2 regions of the Faecalicatena contorta genome follow, and region 1 is predicted to be linked to the other one. Evidence: predicted binding sites of a transcription regulator. Region 1 holds the regulator's gene; the other holds the start of a gene.

Region 1 (8,146 bases):
TGTTGTTGCGGATGAAAGCTCTTTTTTCGCCTTCTCAGCGGCTTCTTTCAGTCTCTGAAGAGCCATCTTATCCCCGGATAAGTCTACGCCCTCTTTTGATTTGAAGTCAGCCAGCATATAATCTGTAATCTTCTGGTCAAAATCGTCTCCGCCGAGTCTGTTATTTCCTGCTGTAGATAATACTTCGATAACTCCGTCTCCAATTTCAATGATTGATACGTCGAATGTACCGCCGCCAAGATCGTATACCATGATCTTCTGCTCTTTTTCATTGTCCAGGCCGTATGCAAGCGCTGCTGCTGTAGGCTCGTTAATGATGCGCTTCACGTCCAGCCCTGCGATCTTTCCTGCATCCTTTGTTGCCTGGCGCTGTGCATCGTTAAAGTAAGCCGGTACGGTGATAACTGCTTCCGTTACTTTTTCTCCAAGATATCCTTCTGCATCCGCTTTCATTTTCTGAAGAATCATAGCAGAAATCTCCTGTGGAGAATACTTTTTGTCATCGATTGTTACTTTGTAATCGGTTCCCATCTCTCTTTTAATGGAAGAGATTGTTTTGTCTGCATTTGTTACTGCCTGACGTTTTGCAGGTTCTCCCACAAGACGCTCTCCTGTCTTTGTAAATGCTACTACGGACGGAGTTGTTCTTGCACCCTCTGTATTTGCGATGACAGTCGGCTGTCCACCTTCCATAACAGCTACGCAGCTGTTTGTTGTACCTAAGTCAATACCAATTATTTTGCCCATAATCATTTCCTCCTAAAATATTTTGATTTTGAATGAGAAATTAGTTTGCTACTTTTACCATACTATGTCTCACTACACTGTCGCGGTATGTGTATCCTTTTTGGAACTCCTCGGCTACGATATTCTCGCCAAGTTCTTCGTCCTCCACATGCATGACTGCATTATGGAAGTCCGGGTTAAATTCGTTTCCAACCGCCTCGATCGGTTTCACGCCAACCTCTTCTAGTGTAGTCATCAGCTGTTTATAAATCTTTTCCATTCCCTCTGCAAAAGGATTGGACTGTTCTTCCTCCGGCACAGCTGCCAGGCCGCGTTCAAAATTATCCACGACCGGAAGAATCTTTTCTATGATATCTTTCGCACCTATCTCGTACATCTGGGATTTCTCCTTTTCTGTACGCTTGCGGAAGTTATCAAACTCTGCCATTTGACGGGTAAGCCTGTCAGTCAGTTCTTCGATCTTCTCGTCTTTTTTATCTTTTTTATTCTTTCTGCCGAAGCGCTTCTTTTCTTTAACGGATTTGTCTTCTTCATCCTCAGCCGCATCCGGTTCTTCATTATCTTCGGCTTCTTCCGCGTCCTCACCGCTTTCTGTGCATTCTGTTTCTTCCTGTACGTCCTCGCAAGCTTCCGGCCCGGCTTCGGACTCAGACTGGTTTTCGTCTCTTTCTTTTTCCGCTTCCTTTGCGGCCTTGGCCTTGGCTTCCTCTACGGCTTCTCTTACCATATCTTCTTTGCTCATCTTCTCTTCCACCAGCTATTCACCTTCCTATTCTTTTGGGTCTTTGTAATAAATTGCATCCAACTCATTCTGCAGAGTCTTCAGCGTCTTCATGACATGTTCATAATCCATACGCTTTGGACCTATAATACCTATAGTACCCTTCATGCCCTCGCCCAATTCGTAGGTTGCTGTCACAACACTGCAGTCTTTCATGGTCTTCACCGGTGCTTCATCTCCAATGTATACCTGAATTCCATGATTATCTTCACTGGCCAGTGTCTCGGTAACGAGATCGGCCAATTGCTGCTTTTCTTCAAATGCACTGATAATTTCCTGTGCGCTCTGCTTATCGCTAAGCTCCGGATACTTAAAAATATTCGTGGCACCGCTGGTATAAATCTCCATATCATCATCCACATGGATGATTTCTGCCACAGCATCCAGAACATCACTGATCACCTGGCTGTGAATCCCAGCCTGTTCCTTCAGCCTTGCGATCAGGCCGAGGTTAATCTCTTCTATGGACATCCCGTTCAGGGTCGTATTCAGCAGCATATTCAGCTTTAGCAGAGTCTCACTACTTAAAGTTTCACCGACATCAATAATTTTATTCTTGATGACGTTGCCTCCCATCACGATCACTGCCACAATCTGTTCTTCATCCACCTGTGAAAGCTGGATAAACTTCAATGTGTTCCTGCTGTTGACCGGAGCCGAAACCATAGTCGCATAATTTGTATTCGCTGCAAGAACTTTGGCTGCCTGCTGCAATATCTTGTCAACTTTGTCTGTCTTCTCCAGCATTGTATTCCTCAGTTCCGTGATCTCCTGCTCTTTCTCCTCCATCAGCATATCCACATACAACCGATAGCCTTTGTCTGAAGGAATGCGCCCTGCAGACGTGTGAGGCTGGAATATGTATCCCAGATCCTCCAGATCTGCCATCTCGTTTCGAATGGTGGCTGAACTCAGATTCAATTCCGTATATTTCGAAAGGGTTCTGGAACCTACCGGTTCGCCTGTTTCCAGATAATTCCGGATAATTGCTTTTAATATCACTAACTTCCTGTCAGTCATTTCAGTAACTGCTGCCATATCCGGACCCTCCTTTCTGATTCAGCCTTCTCGCTTATTAGCACTCTTTACTTTTGAGTGCTAACACCTTACGTATACTAAGATAGCACCATGAATAATTTTTGTCAACAGTCTTTATATATTTTTTATACAAAATCGGGATATAGTTAACGAGCTTTAGACCTCGTTGACGGACGGCGGACGCGAATGACGAGGTGAGTCCGGGAGCTGGCGGGGCAATGTCTGCTGGTGAAATGTCCTGACACTTCGCGAAGAAGCTGTTGAAGAAAACGGAACGGGAAGGGAGGTACATGCCGCATTTGGCCCGAATGCCGATGCATTCGCGCCGCAGGCGGCATCAGAATTTGCCTGGTAAGGCAAATTCTGCCCTCCCTTCCCGTTCCGTTTTCTTCAACAGCTTCTAATCGCTCGCTTTATGGACTTTTCACCAGCAGACATTGCCCCGCCAGCTCCCGGACTCACCTCGTCATTCGCTGTTGCATCCAAACGGTAGTTAAGAGCTCATTCCCCAGAGGGGCCCTCGTACGGTAGCAACGGATGGAACAGAATTGGTGATTCGTTTATATAAGTGTAAGTGTTAGATCGCCTTGTTACCCGTAAATATACTGGATTTAAAAGATTGTATGGTTCATTAATAAAAAAACATATGGAGTTACACACGATAATCGTTACTAAATAAATAGATTTCTTCAAAAACAGTCCCAAAGCTCCCATACATAAAAGCCTTAAAATCCATTTAATCAAGATGCATGTTACGCATAGCCAATTCCATCCGCCTCCCCGGCCTCCCTGTCATAAAGCTGGCTCATCCAATCGGCTGGAAAGCTCGCCAACCGGGTGGGATCCCGGACCAGGGCAGCGGATGTGGATTGGCTATGCGTATCTTTTCATCTTTAAGATGTGTATTGAATTATTTTGATACTGGAACCGTATCCCATCGCTTATGTACACCTACTGGGGACATAAAAGTCCCGCCAATTCAATACCATACGCTGCCCCCGCTTGAGGCATCTCCTTAGAAACGAGCTTTTTCCTGCCGGCCGGATGCGCCAGCTCCATGAAGGGATAGCCGAAAACCTCCCGGAGAACATCCATGTCCTTTCAAAAACGCTCAAAGCGGACCTTAGAAATTCTTGGTGGGAAACAGCCCGGAAAATGGAGAGATTTTTGGATTCCGAATCCAAAAATCAGCTGACCCAGCGCGAGAAATCATCGGATTTCTCGTGATGTGTCAGTGGTGCTCCATTTTCAGGGCTGTTTCCCGCCTAGAATTTCTTAGGTCCGCGGCCGCGTTTTTGAAAGGACATGGATGTTCTCCGGGAGGTTTTCGGCTATCCCTTTATGGAGCGCCCCCATCCGCGCCGAGACTAAAGCTCGTCACTAAATCCCGATTTTACAAAGGTTTGATTGAATCTTTTTATGAGAAGTCGTAGAATATATAAAATGATATGTTTTTACTAATTAGGAAGGAAAACACTTTCGGATATAAAGTGCCGGAGGGGTGTTTTTGTAATAGGAGGATTCTTATGAAGAAATTATGGGAATTGTATGCGACTTTTTTTCGTGTAGGAGGGCTTACTTTTGGAGGCGGCATGGCTATGCTGCCTATGTTGAAACGTGAGGTTGTGCTGAAAAAGAAATGGGCTACAGATGAGGAGATTCTGGATATCTATGCTATTGGGCAGTGTACTCCGGGTATTATTGCGGTTAATACCTCCACTTATATCGGATATCAACAGGCTGGCGTTCCGGGAGCTGTTTTTGGTACTTTGGGAATGGTAAGCCCTTCTGTTATTATTATCTGTCTGATAGCCAGTATTTTGAGCCGTTTTATGGACATTCCGGTCGTTCTGCATGCACTGGCCGGCATTCGGATTGCAGTTTGCGCCCTGATGATCAATACCGTTATCTCGCTGGCCAGATCAGGCATCCGTGATAAGCTTGGCCTGCTAATTTTCCTCGCTGGTTTTCTACTCGCCACATTCTCTCCGGTTCCTACTATTATACTGGTCATTTGTGCCGCCGGGACCGGCATCATTGTAAATATACTGAAGGAGAAAAAACGATCATGATCTATCTCACCTTATTTATAGAATTCTTTAAAATCGGGCTTTTTTCTATCGGCGGAGGAATGGCAACCGTGCCTTTTTTAATGGAGCTGACCCAAAAATATACATGGTTTACGAAAACGGAACTGGCAAATATGATAGCAATTAGTGAAAGTACCCCCGGCCCGATCGGAATTAACATGGCAACCTATGCAGGCTTTCATGCAGGGGGAATTCCCGGAGCGCTGACTGCAACCATCGGCCTAATCTGTCCTGCCCTCATTGTCATAATCATCATAGCCAAATTCATGTCCAACTTCAGCGAAAACAAATACGTCAAATCCGCCTTTTACGGAATCCGTCCCATGATAGCCGCACTGATCGGATACGCCGTATGGCAGATTGTCCGTATAACATTCGCCGACGCCAGCAAAGAAATCCTCTCACTCAACTATACCGCCATCCTGATCGGATTTGTCATCTTCACACTGCTGCAGATCAAACCACTCAAAAACATCCATCCCCTCATATGGATAATAGCAGGAGCGGTGGCAGGAGTTATTGTATTGAAATAGTGGTATGCTGCAAACTTCCCCCAATCATTAAAGCAGCTTTACCAACATCGCCTTTCAATACCGAACCTCTCCCCAACTCAATCCGCCGCCTCCCCAGAAATCCCCCTGGTAATTTTTCTCCCGCCCTGATGCGCCCAGCCATCGAGGAGCTAGATGCACCAGCGGCATGCGGGAAGGCTTATGCCGCTGGTGCATCTAGCTCCTCGATGGCGCCCCCACAGCCACAAAAAAATTACCCCATAAATTCCAAAAACACCAAATTACTGACATCGATCCCTCTTTCTGTCAGCCGGATACGATCTCCCGACATTTCCAACAGCCCGCTATCCATCAATTTTTTCATTTGTGTCCCATAAACATCAAATATACTCTGTCTATAGAGTTCTTCAAACCCGGAAATTGAAATTCCTTTAGTCTTTCTTAACCCAAGAAACATGAATTCTTCTATCTCGTCTTTAACCGACAGTTGTTCCACGTCCTCTTTTATGTCCGCTTTCTCCTGTACTTTTTGTATATAGGATCGAATATTACCCGTATTGTGATATCTGCTCCTGCCAATAAGGGAGGAGGCACCCAGACCGATTCCCAGGTATTCTTTTCTCTCCCAGTAGCCCAGATTATGGCGGCAGGCATATCCTTCTTTTGCATAGTTGGAGATTTCGTACCTCTGATAGCCATACTCTGACAGAATCTCTGCTGTCATCTCGTAGATTTTTCTTTCTGCGTCTTCATCTGGCAGCGGCGGCGCTGTATTTTCTGCTGCATGGCTTTCCGTCAGACCTTGTCCGGCATTTCCCCCATATCTTTCATAAAAAGGCGTTCCCGCCTCTATCATCAGGCTATAGGCGGAGATATGCTCCGGATCCAGCCTTGCGACTTTGGTGAGCGTCTTTTTCCAGCTCGCCTCTGTCTGTCCGGGGATGGCTGAGATCAGGTCGATATTAATGTTATCAAAACCCTGTTTTCTGGCCAGATCGTAGGTTGTGAGAAACTCTTCCCACGTATGGATTCTTCCAAGCATCTTCAGCTCTTCGTTATCCGCGGACTGAAGTCCGATGCTCAGACGGTTAATACCGGCCGCTTTCCAGGCTTTCAGCTTCTCTTTTGTTACGGTTCCTGGATTGGCCTCGATTGTGACTTCCGCATTCTCTGCAATCTGGAAACTTTGATGCAGGGCGTCAAATATTACTATAACCTGATCTCCCGTCAGCAGGGAGGGAGTCCCGCCTCCCATAAATATCGTCGTGACCTGGTACGGCTCATGGTATGCTTCATATCCCTGTATTTCGCAAAGCAGCGCATTCACATACTCCTGCTTTGCGTCCTCATCCGCAGGCGCAGAGAGAAAGTCGCAGTATGCACATTTTTTCACGCAGAAAGGGATATGCAGGTACAGCTCCAGTTCTTTCTTCATATTACTTATCATCCAATTTCAGCACGCTCATGAATGCCTTCTGCGGTATCTCGACGCTGCCAACCTGACGCATGCGCTTCTTTCCTTCCTTCTGCTTTTCCAGAAGCTTTTTCTTACGGGAAATATCGCCGCCGTAGCATTTTGCGAGCACATCCTTACGCATTGCCCTGACGGTCTCACGGGCGATGATCTTGCTGCCAACGGCTGCCTGGATCGGAATCTCAAACAGTTGGCGCGGTATCTCTTCTTTCAGCTTCTCGCACATCTTTCTGCCTCTCTCGTATGCGGTGCTTCCATGTACGATGAAGGAAAGGGCGTCTACCTCTTCTTTATTAATCAGGATATCCAGTTTCACAAGTTCCGACTGCACGTATCCCAGCATCTCGTAATCAAAGGATGCATATCCCCTGGATCGTGACTTCAAGGCATCGAAAAAGTCATAGATGATCTCATTGAGCGGCAGATGATAGTGCAGTACCGCACGCTTCTCTTCGATATATTCCATTCCCTGGTATTCTCCGCGGCGCTCCTGGCATAAGTCCATGATTGCGCCGATAAATTCGGAAGTCACCATGATCTCCGCTTTTACGATTGGCTCCTCCATGTATTCGATCTCCGCAGGATCCGGAAGGTTTGTCGGATTCGTCAGATCAATGATATCTCCGTTGGTTTTGTGTACCTTGTAAATAACGCTGGGGGCCGTGGTCACCAGATCCAGGTTGTATTCCCGCTCCAGACGCTCCTGAATAATCTCCAGATGCAGTAATCCCAGGAAGCCACAGCGGAAACCAAATCCCAGCGCAACAGAGGTCTCCGCCTCGAACTGCAGGGCCGCATCATTGAGTTGAAGCTTTTCCAGCGCATCCCGCAGATCCGGGTACTTCGCTCCGTCCGCCGGATACATTCCGCAGTAGACCATTGGATTTACTTTTTTATATCCCGGCAGCGGCTCCTCGCAGGGTCTCTCCGCATTGGTCACCGTATCTCCCACACGGGTATCTTTAACATTTTTCAGGCTGGCCGTAATATAGCCTACCATTCCGGCGCTCAGTTCTTCACAGGGAATAAACTGTCCTGCGCCGAAATATCCAACCTCCACAACTTCTGCCGTGGCTCCGGTAGCCATCATACGGATCGGTGTACCTTTCCTTACGCTTCCCTCTTTTACCCGGCAGAAAACGATTACACCCTTATAAGAATCGTAAAGAGAGTCAAATATCAGTGCCTGAAGAGGCGCCGAAGCATCTCCCTCCGGCGCTGGAATCTTCTCCACGATCTGCTCTAGCACCTCTTCCACATTCAATCCGGTCTTTGCCGAAATCAGCGGCGCGTCCTCGGCGTCAATGCCGATCACGTCTTCTATTTCTTCTTTTACCCGCTCCGCATCCGCACTTGGAAGGTCGATCTTGTTGATGACCGGCATGACATCCAGGTCATGATCCAGCGCGAGGTATACATTGGCCAGCGTCTGGGCCTCCACGCCCTGTGCGGCATCCACCACCAGGATCGCACCGTCGCACGCCGCAAGGCTTCTGGACACCTC
Region 2 (8,146 bases), 650 kb from region 1:
TTTAACGAGATTACCAAAAATGCTGTAAAGGCATCTTTAAAGGCCCCCAGGGATATTGATATGAGTCTGGTTGACGCTCAGCAGGCACGCCGTATCCTGGACAGAATGGTGGGCTACCGTATAAGCCCGGTGCTGTGGGCAAAAGTAAAAAGGGGACTCAGTGCGGGACGCGTGCAGTCGGTTGCGCTTCGTCTGATTGCAGACAGGGAGGCCGAGATCGATGCATTTATTCCGGAAGAATACTGGTCTCTGGATGCTGTTTTAAAGGTAAAAGGCGAAAAGCGTCCGCTGGTGGCTAAGTTTTACGGTACAGAGAAACAGAAGATGACGATTGGTTCAGAAGAGGAACTGAATCAGATAATCAAAGCAGTAGACAACGAAGAGTTTAAAATCACTGATATTAAAAAAGGAGAACGCATCCGCAAGGCCCCGCTTCCTTTTACAACCAGTACGCTGCAGCAGGAAGCCGCTAAGGTACTGAATTTTGGAACACAGAAAACGATGCGCATTGCACAGCAGCTGTACGAAGGAATTGATATCAAGGGGAATGGGACAGTCGGTGTGATTACTTATCTGCGTACGGATTCCACCAGAATCTCCGAAGAGGCGGATGAAGCGGCAAGAGAATATATTGCGTCAGCTTATGGAAAAGAGTATGTGGCTGCAGGCGCTCAGGCGAAAAAGACCGAGAAGAAGATACAGGATGCGCATGAGGCCATCAGGCCTACCGATATTACCAGGACTCCGGCCTCCCTGAAAGATTCTCTTTCCAGGGATCAGCTGCGCCTTTATCAGCTGATCTGGAAACGGTTTGCAGCAAGCAGGATGCAGCCTGCAAAGTATGAGACCATTTCTGTAAAAATAGGAGCAGGTGATTACCGGTTTACAGTAGCAACTTCGAAAGTAGTATTCGATGGTTTCCGCAGTGTCTACACAGAGGCTGACGAAGAGAAAGAAGAGAGCAATGTTCTGGTAAACGGACTGAGTATGGACACCCGGCTGAATAAGGAGAGCTTTGATTCAAAGCAGCATTTTACGCAGCCGCCAGCGCATTATACGGAGGCGACTCTGGTCAAGATGCTGGAAGAACTGGGCATTGGCCGTCCAAGTACTTACGCTCCTACGATCTCCACGATCCTGGGACGCCGCTATGTCACAAAGGAAGCAAAGAACCTTTATATCACAGAGATCGGCGAGGTTGTGAATAATATCATGAAGCAGTCTTTCCCAAGTATTGTGGACGAGAACTTCACTGCCAATATGGAAGGCCTGCTGGATATGGTGGAAGAAGGCAAGGTACCTTGGAAAGAGGTCATCCGTAACTTCTATCCGGATCTGGAAGAAGCAGTGCAGATTGCCGAGAAAGAGCTGGAAAGTGTTAAGATCGAAGACGAAGTGACAGACGTGATTTGTGAAGAGTGCGGCCGGAACATGGTGGTAAAATATGGCCCTCACGGAAAGTTTCTGGCTTGTCCGGGATTCCCGGACTGCAAGAATACAAAACCATATCTGGAGAAGATTGGCGTTCCATGCCCGGTTTGCGGTAAAGAAGTAGTAATCCGCAAGACAAAGAAGGGCAGAAAGTATTATGGCTGTGAAAATAATCCGGAATGTGAGTTCATGTCCTGGCAGAAGCCATCCAAGGAAAAGTGCCCTGAATGCGGCAATTATATGGTAGAAAAAGGAAGTAAACTCGTATGTGCAGATGAAAAATGTGGATATGTCCGAAATCTGAAAAAAAATTAGATAAATGACGTTGATATTTCGTGAGTTGTATGATAACATAACTATATCGAACGAATTGAAACGAGTTGTATACACAATTAAATCTGGAGGAAATCAATGAGCGTACAGTTATTGGATAAGACAAGAAAAATTAATAAGCTGCTTCATAACAACAATTCCAGCAAGGTGGTTTTTAACGATATTTGTGCCGTCCTTACGGAGATTCTGGATTCTAATGTCCTTGTTGTCAGCAAAAAGGGCAAGATACTGGGAGTGAGCAAATGTGGACAGGTGGAAGGCATCAGGGAACTCGTAGGCGAGTCAGTTGGCGCGCATATCGATGAGATGCTGAACGAACGTCTGCTGAATATCTTATCTACTAAAGAGAATGTCAATCTGGAAACACTTGGTTTTTCGCCGGAAGCGGTGAGCGGGTACCAGGCTATCATTACACCGATCGACATAGCAGGAGAGCGTCTGGGGACTTTATTTATTTACAAACAGAATTCCGTATATGAGATTGATGACATTATCTTGAGTGAGTATGGAACAGCGGTAGTAGGGCTGGAGATGCTTCGCTCTGTCAATGAAGAGAGCGCGGAGGAGACGAGAAAAGAACACATCGTGCAGTCTGCGATCAGCACCCTTTCTTTTTCAGAGCTGGAGGCAATTATTCATATTTTCGAGGAACTGGACGGTACGGAAGGCATACTTGTAGCAAGTAAGATTGCAGACCGTGTAGGCATTACCAGATCCGTAATTGTCAATGCACTTAGAAAGTTTGAAAGCGCAGGCGTGATAGAGTCCAGGTCATCCGGCATGAAAGGGACATATATTAAGGTTCTGAATGATTATGTGTTTACGGAACTGGAAAAAATAAAAAAAGAGCGTCTGTAGATGTTCAGACGTATTTATCTATTACTGAGTATAGTAAATTGGAGAGGGTATCAGGCAGCTGATACCCTCTCTTATGATAACAATCAATAATTATCCGGAAGTTTAGGACAGAAAATCAAATCGTTTAGGAGGCAGAGAAATATGTATGAAGGTAACCCGGTAGACTTACAGATGGAAAAAGTAATTTCGGCAGATGTAATTTTTGATGATGCGACACATCATTGCCAGGTTTTTAAGTATGATTTGGAGGAAGATTACATATACTTGCAATTAAAAGAAGATGATTTGACGGCAATTTCCCTGGATGCCAAATATCAGTGCTATATTTCCACTAAGAAAGAACTGCTTTACTGTACAGGAGCAGTGAAAGAACGCTTTCAGTGTGAGAATGGCAATATGCTTGTCTTTAAGATAGAGAATGGATTCTATAATGTGGACAGCGTAAAACGGCCGATTAAACGAAAGTAAGCAAAAGACTTAAAAGAAGTCAGTTTTATAAACTAAGAAACCCGCAGGGCATACCGTAACACATACCCTGCGGGCGGATTTGCAGCAAGCTGCAAAATAATGTATAAATTTTAGAAACTCTGTTGACAAATTGGAAACAGAGTGCTATTTTATATTCATGAGGTTAGCACTCAAAAGAAATGAGTGCTAATAACTAGCAAAATTAATTAAGGAGGAATTACTATGAAATTAGTACCATTAGGTGACAAGATTGTATTAAAACAATTTGAAGCGGAAGAAACAACAAAGTCAGGTATCGTCCTGCCGGGTCAGGCAAAAGAGAAGCCGCAGGAGGCATTGGTAATTGCAGTTGGACCTGGTGGAAATATAGACGGTAAAGAAGTGACAATGCAGGTAAAAGTCGGCGATAAAGTTATCTACTCCAAATATGCAGGAACGGAAGTAGAGTTGGAAAAAGAAGAGTATATCATTGTAAAACAGAGCGACATTTTGGCAATTGTTGAGTAGGATGTCCGTCAAAATTAATTTAATTGCTTGACTAATTTCTATAAAATAATATGTTTTAACAGATGAACTTGAAGAAAGAATTTAATTAGAATAAGAGGAGTGACAGACATGGCAAAGGAAATCAAATATGGAACAGAAGCCAGAGCAGCGCTGGAAAAAGGAGTTAACAAGCTGGCCGACACAGTAAGAGTAACATTGGGACCAAAAGGAAGAAACGTTGTTCTTGACAAATCATTCGGAGCACCGCTTATTACAAACGATGGTGTAACGATTGCAAAAGAAATCGAACTGGAAGACGGATTTGAAAACATGGGAGCTCAGCTGATAAAAGAAGTGGCTTCCAAGACAAACGATGTGGCCGGAGATGGTACAACAACAGCTACAGTACTTGCACAGTCCATGGTACACGAAGGAATGAAGAACCTGGAAGCAGGCGCGAATCCGATCATTCTCCGTAAAGGAATGAAGAAAGCTACAGATGTAGCAGTAGATGCCATTGCAAAAATGAGCAGCAAAGTGAAAGATAAAGAGCAGATTGCCAGGGTTGCAGCCGTATCATCAGGAGATGATGCAGTAGGACAGATGGTAGCAGACGCTATGGATAAGGTTTCCAATGACGGCGTTATCACGATCGAGGAGTCTAAGACAATGCTTACCGAACTGGATCTAGTAGAAGGTATGCAGTTTGACCGTGGATACATTTCCGCATATATGGCAACAGATATGGAAAAAATGGAAGCAAATCTGGAAGATCCTTACATCCTGATCACAGACAGGAAGATCTCCAGCATCCAGGATCTTCTTCCACTCTTAGAGCAGGTTGTACAGTCAGGCGCAAGGCTTCTGATTATTGCGGAAGACATTGAGGGAGAGGCTCTTACAACATTGATTGTCAATAAATTGCGCGGAACCTTTAACGTAGTAGCAGTAAAAGCACCGGGCTATGGTGACAGAAGAAAAGAAATGCTGCAGGATATTGCGATTCTGACAGGCGGACAAGTGATTTCAGAGGAACTGGGAATGGATCTGAAGGAAGCTTCCCTGGATCAGCTGGGACGTGCAAAATCCGTTAAAGTTCAGAAAGAGAACACTGTTATTGTTGATGGGTGTGGAGAAAAGAAAGCAATCGAAGACAGAGTTGCCCAGATTAAGAAGGGTATCGAAGAGACAACCTCTGATTTTGACAGAGAAAAATTACAGGAAAGACTCGCAAAACTGGCTGGCGGCGTAGCAGTTATCCGCGTAGGCGCTGCAACAGAGACTGAGATGAAGGAAGCAAAACTCCGCATGGAAGATGCTCTGAACGCAACAAGAGCTGCAGTAGAAGAAGGAATCATTGCAGGCGGCGGTTCTGCATACATTCACGCAGCGAAAGAAGTTGAAAAATTTGCCGAGGAACTGGAAGGCGACGAGAAAACAGGCGCTAAAGTAGTTCTGAAGGCTCTGGAGTCACCACTGTACCACATTGCATCAAATGCTGGTCTTGAAGGAGCAGTTATCATTAATAAAGTAAGAGAGTCCGAACCAGGAGTTGGATTTGACGCATACAAAGAAGAGTATGTAGACATGGTAAAAGAAGGAATCCTGGATCCTGCAAAAGTTACCAGAAGCGCATTACAGAATGCAACAAGCGTAGCATCCACACTGCTGACAACAGAATCAGTAGTGGCTACAATCAAAGAAGATACACCACCAATGCCGGCAGGAGCAGGCGGCGGAATGGGTATGATGTAATTGGGTGAAAGGGGATCTTCTGGGAGAAGGGTCCGCCTGCCGGGAGCGGTCAGTGGAATGGACGGAGGCGTACATCTGTTGGGGCTATGCGGCAACCCGTTTACGGGGAAATACTAACGTAAAAAGAACGGCCCACTGAGGGCACGTGCAACATGCAACGGGAAAGCTTGATGCTTTCCCGTTTTAGGTTGTACTGGGAATTGATTTGGTAAATCAATTCCCATCCCTCAGTGGGCCGCTCTTTTTACGTAAGTATTTCCAGCCGTGCTCTCTAAGCCGCATAGCCCCAACAGATGTACGCCTCCGTCCATTCCACTGACCGCTCCCGGCAGGCTGCGCACATCAAGACGGAAGATGCCCATTTTACCAGTAGGATTACGTGAGGCGGTGGATTGGGCTGGATAAGGGAGCGCAGCTCGCACAAGGTCTGCAATCTTCAAAACTTCCTTATCTAAATCAAAGCGCCCCACATCGTATCAATCCGCAGCTACCGCCGGAATCCCTCCAAGGGGGAATTTTTTCTTCCGACTTGATGCGCCCAGCAGGGGAGTAGGCGGACAGGGGAAGCGGGCGATGCATCAAGGAGGGCGGGATAAGCGGCTTCAATAAAATTTCAGATAAAATGCAGACCATTTCCCGAACCACAAGTTCGGGAAATGAGCAGACCCGCAGGAAAAAATCATCAGATTTTTTCTGAGTGTCTGCGGAGTCTGCCATTTTATCTGAAATTTTATTTAGCCGCTTCCCCTGTCCGCCTGCATCGCCCGCTTCCCCTGTCCGCCTGCTCCCCTGCGTCCCCTTCAGCCAAAAAAGTCCCCCCATATATTCCAACTTATAAGTGGTGGTTTTTAATGGGGGTTAGTATTTATTATGTGTTTTTCAGGCGGAAACCTGGGAATCCCTTGACAAGTTTGTTTAATTTTTGTACTATATCAGTTAAAACATCAGCTTACATATTAGAGAAAGAGAGGAAATAAAATCATGGGTAAAATTATTGGAGAAGGTATTACATTTGATGATGTGCTCTTAGTTCCAGCATTTTCCGAAGTAATTCCGAACCAGGTTGATTTATCAACGAACTTGACGAAGAAGATTCGACTGAATATTCCGATGATGAGCGCAGGAATGGATACGGTTACTGAACACCGTATGGCTATTGCGATGGCTCGTCAGGGCGGGATTGGTATTATTCATAAAAACATGTCTATTGAACAGCAGGCGGATGAGGTTGATAAGGTTAAGAGATCTGAGAATGGGGTAATTACAGATCCTTTCTATTTATCACCTGAACATACACTGGAAGATGCCAATAATCTGATGGCAAAGTACCGCATCTCAGGAGTTCCTATTACGGAAGGAAAAAAACTCGTCGGAATTATTACAAACCGTGATTTAAAATTTGAAGAAGATTTCTCTAAGAAGATTAAGGAGTCCATGACTTCCGAAGGGCTGATTACAGCGAAGGAAGGTATCACATTGGACGAAGCGAAGAAGATTCTTGCGAAGGCAAGAAAGGAAAAGCTGCCGATCGTAGATGATGAAGGAAACCTGAAAGGTTTGATTACAATTAAGGATATTGAAAAACAGATTAAATATCCTTTGTCTGCAAAGGACGGTCAAGGACGGCTGCTCTGTGGGGCGGCGATCGGAATTACAGCAAACTTTCTGGAGCGTGTGGATGCGCTGGTGAAGTCTAAAGTAGATGTTGTGGTTATGGATTCTGCACACGGTCATTCTGCGAATGTTCTGCGTACGGTACGCATGGTAAAAGAAAAGTATCCGGAACTTCAGATCATTGCAGGGAATGTTGCAACCGGGGACGCAACAAGGGCTCTGATTGAGGCAGGAGTAGATGCTGTCAAAGTTGGAATCGGGCCTGGTTCTATCTGTACGACACGTGTTGTTGCAGGGATTGGTGTTCCGCAGATTACTGCAGTTATGGACTGTTATGCAGTGGCAAAAGAATATGATATACCGATTATTGCAGATGGCGGTATTAAGTATTCCGGAGATATGACTAAGGCAATCGCTGCTGGTGCAAATGTTTGTATGATGGGCAGCATATTTGCCGGATGTGATGAAAGCCCGGGAACATTCGAGTTATTCCAGGGAAGAAAATATAAGGTATACCGCGGTATGGGCTCGATTGCTGCTATGGAGAACGGAAGCAAGGACAGATACTTCCAGGCGGATGCTAAGAAACTTGTTCCGGAAGGCGTTGAAGGACGGGTTGCATACAAGGGAACCGTGGAAGACACCGTATTCCAGCTGATGGGCGGTCTGCGCTCCGGCATGGGTTATTGCGGAACGCCAACAATTGATGAGTTGAAGGAGAACGGACAATTTGTGAAAATTTCTGCAGCATCTCTGAAAGAGAGTCATCCGCACGATATTCATATTACAAAAGAGGCTCCGAACTACAGCGTGGACGAATAAAATTACTATGCTCGTCCTAAGGGCCGTGCATAGTAACAGCATCAGGCTCATTAAAAGTCGCCTGCGGCGAGGAGCCAGATGCCCCTTGAATCATATAGAACCGGACAATTCCGGAGATACCCGAAATATTCAGTAAAGAAGCGGGGATCCCGGAACTGTCCGGTTTTTTATTTACCATAATGCCAGTCCATCAGTTAAAACTCATCATGTCTGCCGGTTTTATCTGTTACAGGGTACTCTTGCTAAGACAATTTTAATAAAATATTCATTTTTGTTTCGACAAAATATGATAAGATATAAACAGTTTTTGGATTGGGGTACAGGGATGAAAAGACGAAAATATACAAAAAGAAAAATAAACCTGAAGAATATAAGAATC

The links. The regulator HrcA, encoded in region 1, represses chaperone genes, less so after heat shock. The targets are predictions, from matches to a motif close to TGTTAGCACTCNNNNNNNNNGAGTGCTAACA.
Region 2: a site for HrcA is predicted at 3,252-3,282, ahead of MWG26_RS15650 (co-chaperone GroES). Genes of this name have one in related genera too.

The regions. Positions count from the first base shown of each region.
Region 1 covers NZ_BQNQ01000001.1:2,809,383-2,817,528, forward strand. Annotated here, with positions in the region: gene dnaK (molecular chaperone DnaK) at 1-747, opposite strand, end outside; gene grpE (nucleotide exchange factor GrpE) at 788-1,489, opposite strand; gene hrcA (heat-inducible transcriptional repressor HrcA) at 1,517-2,566, opposite strand; gene MWG26_RS12525 (chromate transporter) at 4,093-4,638, shown strand; gene MWG26_RS12530 (chromate transporter) at 4,635-5,189, shown strand; gene hemW (radical SAM family heme chaperone HemW) at 5,422-6,603, opposite strand; gene lepA (translation elongation factor 4) at 6,605-8,146, opposite strand, start outside.
Region 2 covers NZ_BQNQ01000001.1:3,462,029-3,470,174, reverse strand. Annotated here, with positions in the region: gene topA (type I DNA topoisomerase) at 1-1,746, shown strand, start outside; gene codY (GTP-sensing pleiotropic transcriptional regulator CodY) at 1,843-2,622, shown strand; gene MWG26_RS15655 (hypothetical protein) at 2,764-3,090, shown strand; gene MWG26_RS15650 (co-chaperone GroES) at 3,313-3,597, shown strand; gene groL (chaperonin GroEL) at 3,706-5,331, shown strand; gene guaB (IMP dehydrogenase) at 6,313-7,767, shown strand; gene MWG26_RS15635 (peptidoglycan recognition protein family protein) at 8,093-8,146, shown strand, end outside.